3 regions of the Streptomyces tritici genome follow, and region 2 is predicted to be linked to each of the others. Evidence: riboswitches for the same ligand, from Rfam matches in the RefSeq annotation. Region 2 holds a riboswitch; each other region holds the start of a gene.

Region 1 (4,219 bases), 4.5 Mb from region 2:
CTTCCTCGGCACGCCGATCGACGAGACCTCCGCGAACGACGTGATCGCCCAGCTGCTGCACCTCGAATACGCCGACCCCGACCGGGAGATCGCGCTCTACATCAACTCGCCCGGCGGCTCCCCCACCGCCATGGCCGCGATCCACGACACGATGCAGGTCGTCACCTGCGACGTGGCGACGACCTGCCTCGGCCAGGCCGCGTCGACCGCCGCCGTCCTGCTCGCCGCCGGCGCGCCCGGCAAGCGGCTGGCGCTGCCCGGGGCGCGGATCGTGCTCCAGCAACCGGGCACGGACGAGCCGGTGCAGGGGCAGCCGAGCGACCTGGAGATCCAGGCGGCGGAACTGCTGCGGCTGCGCGGGATGGTCGCCGGGATGCTGGCCCGGCACACCGGGCAGAGCCACGAGCAGATCGACACCGACATCGACCGGGTCTCCGTCTTCGACGCCGCGGCGGCGGTGGAGTACGGGCTCGTCGACCACGTGATCCAGACACGCGCCGCCGGACCCCGGTGACCGGCATGGTCCCCGAACTGCCCGCGCTGCCCGCGCTGACGCGCGCCGAGGGGGAGTTGGTCGACGCCTATCTCGACGTCGTCGACCAGCTGGGAAGAATCAATCCATCCAGGGCCTCGCATACCTATGGGGCCCTGAGGGCGGCTCAGGCGCTGGTCGGACGGGCGGTGGCCCTGCGGGACGCCCTCGAACTCATGCATCGGCGCGGAGAGAGCGAGGTGCACGCGGCCACATTGGCGCGCGCCCTGCGGGTGTTGGACGGCGAGCGCCGCGCCCGGCGGGTCACCGTGCCCGACGGGTCCGCCCGTTGACAGTTCCGCATGTCGTGTCGAGGGCCAGTCGGTCGCAGAAACCCTCCCTCGATCGGCGTAGTCGACGAATCGACATGTGGCACCGGTGAGTTGCACCACCGATGTACGCATTTGGCGGAACCAATCATTCCGGTGCTGGTACGGGGCTCAGCCGCCAAACCTCCGTTGATCACGAAAGCTGCCTGTCCACCCGAACGGATCATTCGTGAGGAGCCTCACACAACCCCGTTTCAGCTCGGAAATCGGCACGACCTGGGTCAAGATCCCTGACGACGACAAGCCCCCGCCACCGCGGCGGGGCGGTCCGGGCGGACGCCGAGTCCTGCCGCCGCTCCGGACGACTGGTCGACAGAGTGGACCGGCAGGAGTGGAGGACCCGAGCAGCACGGACCGGCCGTACGACCGACCACGGCAGGTCCTCGGGGTGAAGCCGCGCACAGCGCGGCCGGGCGACTTCGGGCCCGAACCCGACAGGTCATCCTTCACAGGCGGCTGACGAAGGGTTGCGCATGACTGCGCAGAAGCTTGTCCCGTCCCTGCTCTCCCGGGCCGGAGCCGTCTCGGTTCTGACCGCCGCCGCCGTCGGCGGCACGCTCCTGGCCCCCGGCGCCGCGCCCGAGGCGCGGGCCGCCGGCTCGTACGCGAACACCGCGCTCGGCGTGGCCGCCTCCAAGAAGGGCGCCCCCTACAAGTACGGCGCCGCCGGCCCCCACCGCTTCGACTGCTCGGGGCTGACGCTGTACTCGTACAAGCGCGCCGGAAAGACGCTGCCCCGCACGGCGCAGCAGCAGTACAACCGGACCCGGCACATCTCCGCCGCCTCCCGGGCCCGCGGCGACCTGGTCTTCTTCCACTCCGGCGGCCGCGTCTACCACGTCGGCATCTACGCCGGGAACGGGAAGATCTGGCACTCCCCCAAGAAGGGCTCCTGGGTGAAGCTCGACCGGATCTGGACCTCCAAGGTCTGGTACGGCAGGGTCCGCTGACGCGCCGACGCCCACGCGCGTCTCAGGGGCTGCGCCGGGTGGCGATCTTGCGGGCGCAGATCTCCCGGTGTTCGGGGTACCGGGCGGCGATCTCGGTCAGCTTGGCGTTCATCTCCGCCCGCGTCGGCAGCGGCCAGGCCGGCTGGTGGAGCGCCATGTACAGGCGCCCCGTGTCGTCCGCCCGCCGCACCCATGCGTCGAGCGTGCGGAACAGCGAGGCGCCGTTGTCCGTGCCGGACCAGGTGGCGACGCCGAGGACCGTGGTCGCCTGACGCACGGTGAGGCGTCCGGCGTCCACGGCCCCGGCGACGAGTTCCGCGATGTCGTCCGCCCCGTACGCTTCGATGAGCGCGTCGACCGCGTCGTGGACCTCGTCCGGAATGTCGGCGTCCTCGTCCTCGGGGACCTGGGCGGCGTAGAGCCGCTCCAGCGCCGCTCCCCATGCCCGCATGCCCTCACCCCGCTCTTGTGTCCGCTCGCGCCTGGACACGGTAGGCGGAACCGGCCGGAACGGGTACCGGGTTTCGGGCGGGTCAGTTGGGGGACGGAGCGGGGGCGGTCCAGGGCAGTTCGATCCAGACCGTCTTGCCGCCCTCGTCCGTGGGCCGCACGGAGAGCCGGCCGCCGCACTCGGCGGTCAGCCAGCGGATGATCACCATGCCGCGGCCGTTGTCCTGCTGCACGGCGGCGGGCAGCCGCTGGGGCCAGCGCGGGTGGCTGTCGGTGACGCCGATGTGCAGCTGCTCGTCGCGCTCGAGGCGGACGTCCACGGTGAACGTGGGCGACTGGCCGAAGGTGTGCTGGACGGCGTTGGTGGCGAGTTCGGAGACGATCAGACGGACGGTGTCGGAGGTCTCGGAGCTCGCGTCGAGGCCCCAGCCGGCGAGCACGTCGGCGACGTATCTGCGGGCGGTGGAGACCGAGGCCGGATCGCTCGGCAGGGTGACGGTTGCTTCCTGGTGGTCTGCCATGGCGACGCTGTCCCTTTCCCACCCGGGCGCCCGGCCCCGGATTGCGCTACGCGCCAGACTGCCACCGTTACGGGAGAACTGGGGCTGTTTCACCGGGATATGGGCACTTCTGTCGCTCGATGCGGTGAACTCTCCGACGCGAGAACGCATTTGGGGCCGGGCCGTGGGGCGAGATCCCGCAGGACGCCCGCGCTCGGCCCCCGAGGGCCTTCCCCGTTCAGTCCCGCGGCGCGGTCCGCAGGATCGTGGACACCGCCTCGTCGATCTGCGCCTCCGTGAGGTCCGCGCGGGCCGTGAGCCGCAGCCGCGAGATGCCGTCCGGCACCGACGGCGGCCGGAAACACCCGACGCCCAGGCCCTGTTCGCGGCAGTCCGCCGCCCAGCGCAGCGCCGCGTCCGGGGAGGGCGCGTGCACCGACACCACGGCCGCGTCGGGGCGGGCCGCGGTGAGCCCGGCCCCGGTGAGCCGGCCGTGCAGGGTCGCCGCGACGGTACGGGCCCGCTCGGCGAGCTCCGGCTCGGCGCCGATCAGGCGCAGGCTCGCCAGGGCGGCGCCGGCGGCGGCCGGGGCGAGGCCGGTGTCGAAGATGAACGTACGGGCCGCGTTGACCAGGTGCTCTATCACCCGCGCCGGTCCGAGGACCGCGCCGCCCTGGCTGCCCAGCGACTTGGAGAGGGTGAGGGTGGCGACCACGTCCGGGTCGCCGGCCAGCCCGGCCGCGTACAACGCGCCCCGGCCGCCGTCGCCCAGCACGCCGAAGCCGTGGGCGTCGTCCACGACCAGCGCGGCCTGCCCGTGGGCGCGGCAGGCGTCGGCGAGCGCGCCCAGCGGCGCCCGGTCGCCGTCCACCGAGAACACCGAGTCGGAGACCACCAGGGCGCGGCGGTCCGGGTGGGCGTCGAGGGTCTTGCGGACCGCGGCCGGGTCCGTGTGCGGGACGACCGCCGCCTCGGCGCGGGACAGCCGGCATCCGTCGACGATCGAGGCGTGGTTGGCGGCGTCCGAGACGATCAGGGAGCCGTGGGCGCTGAGCGCGGTGAGCGCGGCGAGGTTGGCGGTGTACCCGGAGGAGAAGACCAGGGCCGCCTCGAAGCCGCAGAACTCGGCGAGCTCGCGCTCCAGCCGGGCGTGCAGCCGGGTCGAGCCGGTGACCAGGCGGGAGCCGGTCGAGCCGGCGCCCCAGCGCAGGGCGGCCTCGGCGGCCGCCTCCTTGACCTCGGGACGGTGGGTCAGACCGAGGTAGTCGTTGCTCGCGAGGTCCAGCACGTCCGGTTCGGCGGCGCGCGGCCGCAGGGTCCGGACGAGTCCGGCGCCGGCACGGCGGCGGGCCTCCGCGTCGGTCCAGTCGAACGCGCGGCGGCGCGGGTCCACGGCCTGGGACATGACAGATCCTTTTGTAGGCAGCGCACAGACCCTAACCGCAGGACGCCGAGGTC
Region 2 (4,219 bases):
GCGTAGCCGGCGGAGAGCACGACGAGGCCCTGCACCCCGTGCTCGCCGCAGTCGGCGACGGCCTCGGGGACCCGGTCGGCGGGGACGGCGACGACGGCCAGGTCGACCGGAGCGCCGATCTCGCCGACCGACCGGAAGGCCGGCACGCCCTCCAGTTCCGAGGCGCCCCCCGGCAGGGCCGCGTTCACGGCGTACACGGGACCGGCGAAGCCGGCGTCGAGGAGGTTGCGCAGGACGGTCCGGCCGACCCCGCCGGGGCCGCGGCCGACGCCGACGACCGCGACCGAGCCGGGGGCCAGCAGCCGGTGGACGGAGCGGGACTCGGCGCGCTGTTCGCGGGCGCGCTGGACGGCGAGGGAGCGGTCGGTGGGCTCCAGGTCGAGGTGGAGCCGGACGGAGCCGTCCTCGAAGCTGCGCTTCTGGGTGTAGCCGGCGTCCGTGAACACCTTGATCATCTTGGTGTTCGCGGGCAGCACCTCCGCCGCGAACCGCCGGATGCCCCGCTCCCGGGCCACCGCCGCGATGTGTTCGAGCAGCGCCGAGGCGACGCCGCGCCCCTGGTGGGCGTCCTGGACCAGGAAGGCGACCTCGGCCTCGTCGGCGGGCTCGGGCGCCGGGCGGCCGTGCTCGTCGATGCGGTCGTAGCGGACGGTGGCGATGAACTCGCCGCCGACGGTGGCCGCGAGCCCGACCCGGTCCACGTAGTCGTGATGGGTGAAGCGGTGCACGTCCTTGGCGGAGAGCCGGGGATACGGGGCGAAGAAGCGGTAGTACTTCGACTCGTCCGAGACCTGCTCGTAGAAGCTGACCAGCCGGTCGGCGTCGTCGACGGTGATCGGCCTGATCCGCGCGGTGCCGCCGTCGCGCAGCACGACGTCGGCCTCCCAGTGGTCGGGGTACGCGTGTTCCGACGGCGTCTGCATGGACGACAGCCTACGACCGGGTCATCGCGCGGGCACCGGTCGCGCACGGGGTCCGCGCCGGGCAGGGTGAGGAGGACGCAGGCCGGTGCGGGCCACCGGGGAAGCTGTGCGAGACTGGTCTAGACAACTCACCGAGACTCGAAGGGCAACACCATGGCAGAGCGCCGCGTCAACGTCGGCTGGGCCGAGGGCCTGCACGCCCGCCCCGCCTCCATCTTCGTCCGTGCCGCCACGGCCTCCGGCGTTCCGGTGACCATCGCCAAGGCCGACGGCAACCCGGTCAACGCCGCCTCCATGCTCGCGGTACTGGGCCTGGGCGCGCAGGGCGGCGAGGAGATCGTGCTCGCTTCGGACGCGGAGGGCGCCGAGATCGCCCTGGACCGTCTGGCGAAGCTGGTCGCCGAGGGTCTCGACGAGCTGCCCGAGACCGTCTGATCCCGCCCCTCGGCCGCGCGCCGGGACACGCGAGAACCGCCCCGCCGGAATTCCTGGGGGGCGGTTCTCGCGTTTTCGACGCCTCGGGGATGACGGACAGCGGATTCCGGGCAGTGCAAATCCGGGCAGCGGATTCCGGGCAGCACGAATTGCGGGAGCCGGGAAATTCGCCCGTCCCGTGAAATGCACGTCTTTGTATACGGCGCGTCTGTTAATTCAGCGAGCCCGCGATGTTTACGGCATGTTGCGAAGTCCTCACACGGCCGCCGTCCGGGTGCCGCAGCCGGTGCAGCGGCAGGGTGCGCTCGGCGTGCAGCGCCGTGAGCGCCCGGGCGCGTTCGGCGTCGCCGCGCGCGACCGCGTCCACGATCGCGCCGTGCTCGGCCCAGGTGTCCACGGGCCGCGCCGAGGTCTCGACGGCGTACATCCAGGCGATCTTGTGCCGGAGCTGGGTGAGCAGCGAGGTGAGCGCGGGGCTGCCGGAGGCCTGGGCGAGGGTCTCGTGGAACCAGCCGCCGAGCGAGCGCAGGTCCTCCCCCTGGCCCCGCCGGGCCCGCTCCTGCCCGAGCCTGACCAGGCCGCGCAGGACTTTGAGGTGGGCGTCGGTGCGGCGCTGGGCGGCCCGGCCTGCGGCGAGCGGTTCGAGCAGCGAGCGGACGTCGAGCAGGTCGGCGGCCTCCTGCTCGGTGGGCTCGGCGACATGCGCGCCGGCGTGCCGGCGGCTCACCACGAAGCCCTCGGACTCCAGGGTGCGCAGGGCTTCGCGGACCGGCACGCGGGAGACCCCGTAGCGGCGCGCCAGTTGCTCCTCGGTCAGCCGGCTGCCCCGCTCGAAGACGCCGGAGACGATGTCGTCCCGGATCGCCGTGCACACCGAATGCGCGGGAATGCGCATGTCCGACCTCCGCATTAATCCACGTGAAACCCGCCGACGGTCCCCTGTTCGCCGACTCTTCCGTGACTCTATTGCAGCGAGCGGCCATTTCCGACGGCCGGTCGTGAAACATGGATGTCTTTTGGACGCGAAAAAGCCCCGACTCCGTACGCGAGCCGGGGCTTTTCTGGTGCCGCCGTGGGGTCAGACGTTGACGCCCCGGGCGCGCAGGTACGCGAGCGGGTTGATGTCGGAGCCGTACTCGGCGGTGGTGCGCGCCTCGAAGTGCAGGTGCGGGCCGGTGGAGTTGCCGGTCGAGCCGGAGACGCCGATCTGCTCGCCCGGCATGACGGACGCGCCGACCGAGACGGTGATCCGGGAGAGGTGGCCGTACTGGGTGTACGTGCCGTCGAGGTGGCGGATCACGACGTTGTTGCCGTACGCGCCGCCCCAGCCCGCCTCCACGACGGTGCCGGCGCCGACGGAGACGACCGTGCTGCCGAAGGGGGCCTTGAAGTCGATGCCGGAGTGGCTGCCGGAGGACCACAGGGAGCCGCCGGTCTTGTAGCCGGTGGTGACGTACGTGCCGGCGATGGGCAGCCGGAAGGAGTTCAGGCGCTTGCGCTCGGCCTCGCGGGCGGCGCGCTCGCGGGCCTCGCGGATCTCCTTGGCGCGGGCCTCGGCCTTGCGCTTCGCCTCCGCCTCGGCCTTGGCCTTCGCGGCGGCCTCGTAGGCCTCCTGCTCCTGGGCGGCGGCCTGGGCGTCGATGCGGTCGGCGAGCGTGTCCACGCTGATCGCCTGGGTCAGGCCGGTGTCCTCGAGGGAACGGGCTTCCGTGTCGGCGGCGAGCGCCGGGGAGGCGAGGGTACCGATGACGCCGGTCGTCGCGAGCGCGGCGACGCCTGCGACGCCCGCGCTGCGGCGCGCCATACGGCTCGGACCACGATGCTTCCCGGTGGCACGGGTGAACGCCATGTAGTGGCTGATCCTTTCCTTCCTTCTCGCCTACCGGGTTAGCTGACGGGTTCGGAGCAGGAAGGTCTCCTACGGGCCCCTCCGCCCGACGGCGAAGGCGTCCGATTCACCCCAGGGACTGCGGTGGGTCCCCGGCTCCCCAGGCTCGCGCCTTCGGGGACTCGGCGATGACTGTCCGTTGCCGCGGACGCGGCACGTGCAACCGACGAACAGCCGGACCGACGCTAAGCGTCTTGTCTTTCAATCACCAAACAGACACGGAAGTTTGTAGCGCACGCCACAGGTCATTCGCCCGCTTTCCCTTGCGAACCGGACAAACGGGAGGACCCCGACGCACCGGGGCATCGGGGTCCTCGCGACGGCCTGCGGCCGGCTCAATCAGCCGCTGACGACGGTCACTTCACCGATCCCGAGGGCGCGCACCGGCTCCTCGATCGCGGCGGCGTCGCCGACCAGAACGGTCACCAGCCGGTCCACCGGGAAGGCGTTGACGACCGCCGCGGTCGCCTCGACCGTGCCCGTCTCGGCGAGGCGGGCGTACAACTGCGCCTGGAAATCGTCCGGAAGACGCTGCTCGACCTGGTCGGCGAGGGTGCCGGCGACCGAGGCCGCGGTCTCGTACTTCAGCGGGGCGACGCCCACGAGGTTCTGCACCGCCACATCGCGCTCGGCGTCCGTCAGACCCTCGGCGGCGAGGGTGCGCAGCACCTTCCACAGGTCGTCAAGTGCCGGGCCGGTGTTGGGGGTGTCGACGGAGCCGCTGATGGCGAGCATCGACGCGCCGTTGCCCCGGCCGTCCGAGCGCAGCACCTGGCCGAAGGCCCGCACGCCGTAGGTGTAGCCCTTCTCCTCGCGCAGCACGCGGTCGAGCCGGGAGGTGAGCGTGCCGCCGAGGCAGTACGTGCCGAGCACCTGGGCCGGCCACACGCGGTCGTGCCGGTCCGGGCCGATGCGGCCGATCAGCAGCTGCGTCTGGACGGCGCCGGGGCGGTCCACGATGACCACGCGGCCC
Region 3 (4,219 bases), 700 kb from region 2:
ACTCGTCGATGGACCGGGTCCTCGTCCACTCCGCCAGCTTCGGCGGCAACGCCCAGGCCATGGCGGCCGGGCTCGCCGTGCTGTCCGTGATGGAGCAGGAGGGCACGGTCGCGCACGTCCGGCGGGTCGGCGGGCTGCTGAAGGCACGGCTGGAGGAGCTGGTGCCGCGCTACGAGCTGCTGCACGAGATCCGCGGCCGGGGGCTGATGATCGGCATCGAGTTCGGTCGGCCCTCGTCCATGGGCCTGCGCAGCCGCTGGACCATGCTCCAGGCGGCGCGGAAGGGGCTCTTCGCCCAGATGGTCGTCGTCCCGCTGCTCCAGCGGCACCGGATCCTCACCCAGGTGTCCGGAGACCGGCTGGAGGTGATCAAGCTGATCCCGCCGCTGGTCCTCGACGAGGCCGACGTCGACCGGTTCGTCACGGCCTTCACGGCGGTCATGGACGAGGCGCACGCCGGCGGGGGACTGATGTGGGACTTCGGGAAGACGCTGGTCAAGCAGGCGGTGGCGCAGCGCTGAGGGCGCGGCCCGGGAGGTGTCCCCGCGGCTTTTTGCCCCTGAGGCAAGAAAGTTGCCCCAGGGGCAAGATCCTGGCGGAATGGGGGCATGGAGCACGAGCACCTGCCCGGGGAGCCCGCCCCGGAGGCCCTGCCCGACGTCGCCCCGCAGCTGCGCGGACTGCGCCGGCGCAGGGGACTGACCCTGGAGGCCGCCGCCCAGCGGGCCGGCCTCTCGCCGGCCCATCTGTCCCGGCTCGAGACGGGCCGCCGGCAGCCCTCGCTGCCGATGCTGCTGGCCCTCGCCCGCATCTACGGTACGACGGTCTCCGCGCTCCTGGGCGAGGTTCCCCCGGAACACGACCCCATCGTCCGGGCCGGCCGGTCCGAGCCGGTCGAGGCCGACGGCTGGGTGTACCACCAGGCGGGCGGGGCCGGCCGGGCGCTCCAGGCGCTGCGGGTGCACGTCCCGCACGCCACCCGGGCCGACATCGTGCGGGTCCACCCCGGCGAGGAGTGGATCCACGTCCTGCACGGCCGGGTGCGGCTCGCCCTCGGCGACGCCGTGCACGTACTCGACCCGGGGGACAGCGCGCACTTCGACTCGCTCACCCCGCACCGCATCGGCGCCGCCACCCGCGACGGCGCGGACCTGCTGTTCGTCCACACGCTGCTGCAGAGCCCCGCCGCCGAGCTGTGCCTCGGCGACCCGAGCCCGCACCGGCGTTGAATCCCACGGAGGTTCCCGACATGTCCGACAAGTCGACTGCCGTCACCGGTGAGGAGCGCGGCGGCGGCAGGTTCCCCAAGGGCCTGGTGCTGCGCCTGTTCGCCTACCTGATCGCCGGCCACCTCTTCGCGGGCTTCCTGTACCTGCTCTTCGCGCTGGGCGGCCAGCAGTAGGGGGCGGCTCGTACGGCGGTCACGCCTCGGTGAGCAGCCGGGCGCGCAGCCGCTCCCGGGTCTCGGCCGAGAGCTTCAGCCCCTCGGTGAGGTAGCCCTCGACCGAGCCGTACGTCTCCTCCATCTGCGCGAACGCGGCCCGCAGGTACTCCGGGCGGGCGTCGAACAGGGGGCTCAGCAGCTCCATGACCTCGGGCGACGTCCCGTCCGGGGCGCTGGAGCTGCGGTGCACCTTGTAGCGGCGGTGCGGCGCGTTCGACTTCACGTAGTCGGCCTCTATGGCCTCGCGCTCGACGCCGACGGCGAGCAGCGACACCGCGATCGACAGGCCGGCGCGGTCCTTGCCCGCCGCGCAGTGCATCAGAGCCGGGACGCTGTCCTCGGCCAGGGCGTGCACGATCCGGCTGTGCTCGGCCGTCCGCTGCACAATCATCTTCCGGTATGAATCGGACATTCGGGCGGCCGCTCTGCCGTGCCCGAGGATCTCCCGCAGCTGGGCGAGGTCGCCCGAGCGCACCAGCTTCCAGAACTCCTTGCCGTCTGCGGGGTCGTTCAGGGGTATGTGGACGTTGCGCACGCCGGGCAGCTCGACGTCCAGGCCCTCGAACTTCCGGTCCGCCTCGTTGCGGAAGTCGAAGATCGTGTGCAGTCCGAGGGTCGTCAGGAACGCCGCGTCCTCCTCGGTGGCGTGCGCGAGGTGTCCGCTGCGGAAGAGCCGGCCCGCGGCCACGGTCCGGCCGTCCACGGTCGGCAGACCGCCCACGTCACGGAAGTTGCGAACCCCCGTCAGCTCGGGTTCGGTCGGCGGGGCCTGCGGCGTCTGCTGCGTCACGGGTACTCCTGGTGCTCGGTGGCGGAGAGGGGTCGGTTCCCGGAAGAGATCGGTTCCCGGGGCAATCATCCAGGGTCCGTCCCTCGCGCCGCACCCCCCTGGACGGTAATGCGCTGTCTGTCCGAATTGGGGGATTGGGGATAACGCGCCCTGATTGCAGGGGAGATGGGTTTCGGGGCGTGAGCAGCGTCATAACCGTGACCGTCCGTGCCTGATCATCTTTTCCAAATGCCGTGCCCGGAAAGGAAAACGAAGATCCGTCGTCCACGGAGGGTGACCGGAATTCCGAACGGAATTCCCCGGCGAGGAATGCACAGGGGAATGCGCGGCTTGTTCCCGCCGACTCGGCTCGTCTAGCGTCACGCTCACTCCGGTCGGACCGCCGAATCCTGCCACCGTCCGGATTTCCGCACCCACCCACGTACGGCAGGAGCGGGGGACCCAGGTAACACGCCGTTCCTCTCCGGAGGACGGCTCGGGGTGAAGTCGCGCAGCGCGCGGCCGGACAACTCCAGTCCGAACCCGACAGCTCACCTCGCAGGCGACGGAGAGGAATTCGCCATGCCCCCGAAGGGTAAGCATCGCCGTCCCAAGGTCAATTCGCTGACCCGCGGCTTCGTCGCCGCCGGCGCGGGCGGCGCGGTCGTCGCCCTGCCGCTGTTCGGCGCCACCGGCGCGCACGCCGCGGAGCAGGCCGCCCCGGCCGCCGCCGAGCGCGTCGCCACCGTGGCCGCCGCCCAGCCGGCCGCCGCCCCGCAGACCGCCGTCGTCAAGGCGAAGGCCAAGGCCAAGGCGAAGATCTACTCGGTCGTCCGCGGCGACTGCCTCTCCAAGATCGCCGACGAGCACGACGTCGCCGGCGGCTGGAAGAAGCTGTACGCCGACAACCGCCAGGTCGTCGGCGACGACCCGGCCCTGATCCTGCCGGGCATGAAGCTCACCCTCGGCGCCAAGTCCACGGCCAAGCCCGCCGCCAAGGCCGCCGCGCCCAAGCCGGCCGCCAAGGCCGAGCGCAAGGCCGCGCCGAAGCCCGCCCCGAAGGCCAAGGCCGCCGAGGAGACCCGCAGCTCCCGCAGCGCCGAGCGCACCGCCGCCCCGGCAGCCGCGTCCGGCTGGGTCGCCCCGGTCGACGGCGGCGTCTCCACCCCGTACCGCGCCTCCGGCGCCATGTGGTCCTCCGGCTACCACACCGGCGTCGACTTCATCGCCGCCTCCGGCACCAACGTCCGCGCCGTCGGCGCAGGCACCGTGGTCTCCGCCGGCTGGGGCGGCGCGTACGGCAACGAGGTCGTCATCCAGCACGCGGACGGCACCTACTCGCAGTACGCGCACCTCTCCTCGCTCGCCGTCTCGGCCGGCGAGTCCGTGCGCGGCGGCCAGCAGATCGGCCTGTCCGGCTCGACCGGCAACTCCAGCGGCCCGCACCTGCACTTCGAGATCCGCACCGGCCCGAGCTACGGCTCGGACGTCGACCCGCTGGCCTACCTGCGCAGCCACGGCGTCTCGATCTGACGACCGCTCCGACAGCGGCTCCCGGAGGTCCGGCACGTACCTCACGTGCCGGGCCTCCGGCGTGCTTCGGCGTGCCTCCGCGTACTCCGGCCTATTCCGAGTTGGGAAGATCTTGACCGGTGGCGTATCTCACCCCGCGTCAACCCCTCCTTACGGTCGCGTAGGTCACAACCGGGACGGAAAGATACAGTCCCGTGGCAGACGATTCGAGATCCAGAGACATTGACGCATTCGGGTCGTACGCGGCGATCGGCGACAGCTTCACCGAGGGGGTGGGCGACCCCGCCCCCGACGGGACCTTCGTCGGCTGGGCGGACCGGCTCGCGGTCCTGCTCGCCGACCAGCTTCCCGAGCCCGACGCGTTCCGGTACGCGAACCTCGCCGTGCGCGGCAGGCTCCTCGACCAGATCGTGGCGGAACAGGTCCCGCGCGCCAAGGAGCTCGCCCCCGACCTGGTGACGTTCTGCGCCGGC

The links. Region 2 has a riboswitch for cyclic di-AMP ahead of ACNJ93_RS24350 (M23 family metallopeptidase). Riboswitches for the same ligand answer to the same signal wherever they lie in the genome.
Region 1: another riboswitch for cyclic di-AMP. It lies ahead of ACNJ93_RS03255 (C40 family peptidase); the one in region 2 lies ahead of ACNJ93_RS24350 (M23 family metallopeptidase).
Region 3: another riboswitch for cyclic di-AMP. It lies ahead of ACNJ93_RS27305 (M23 family metallopeptidase); the one in region 2 lies ahead of ACNJ93_RS24350 (M23 family metallopeptidase).

Annotation. Positions count from the first base shown of each region.
Region 1 covers NZ_CP183183.1:702,367-706,585, forward strand. The annotation lists gene ACNJ93_RS03245 (ATP-dependent Clp protease proteolytic subunit) at 1-514, shown strand, start outside; gene ACNJ93_RS03250 (hypothetical protein) at 520-825, shown strand; cyclic di-AMP (ydaO/yuaA leader) riboswitch at 1,129-1,331, shown strand; gene ACNJ93_RS03255 (C40 family peptidase) at 1,335-1,811, shown strand; gene ACNJ93_RS03260 (hypothetical protein) at 1,834-2,262, opposite strand; gene ACNJ93_RS03265 (ATP-binding protein) at 2,345-2,782, opposite strand; gene ACNJ93_RS03270 (8-amino-7-oxononanoate synthase) at 3,000-4,166, opposite strand.
Region 2 covers NZ_CP183183.1:5,248,910-5,253,128, reverse strand. The annotation lists gene ACNJ93_RS24365 (GNAT family N-acetyltransferase) at 1-923, opposite strand, end outside; gene ACNJ93_RS24360 (HPr family phosphocarrier protein) at 1,077-1,358, shown strand; gene ACNJ93_RS24355 (GntR family transcriptional regulator) at 1,570-2,253, opposite strand; gene ACNJ93_RS24350 (M23 family metallopeptidase) at 2,437-3,207, opposite strand; cyclic di-AMP (ydaO/yuaA leader) riboswitch at 3,221-3,384, opposite strand; gene ACNJ93_RS24345 (M16 family metallopeptidase) at 3,586-4,219, opposite strand, start outside.
Region 3 covers NZ_CP183183.1:5,951,742-5,955,960, forward strand. The annotation lists gene ACNJ93_RS27285 (aspartate aminotransferase family protein) at 1-521, shown strand, start outside; gene ACNJ93_RS27290 (helix-turn-helix domain-containing protein) at 609-1,229, shown strand; gene ACNJ93_RS27295 (DUF6126 family protein) at 1,250-1,402, shown strand; gene ACNJ93_RS27300 (tyrosine-protein phosphatase) at 1,422-2,234, opposite strand; cyclic di-AMP (ydaO/yuaA leader) riboswitch at 2,639-2,791, shown strand; gene ACNJ93_RS27305 (M23 family metallopeptidase) at 2,796-3,746, shown strand; gene ACNJ93_RS27310 (SGNH/GDSL hydrolase family protein) at 3,941-4,219, shown strand, end outside.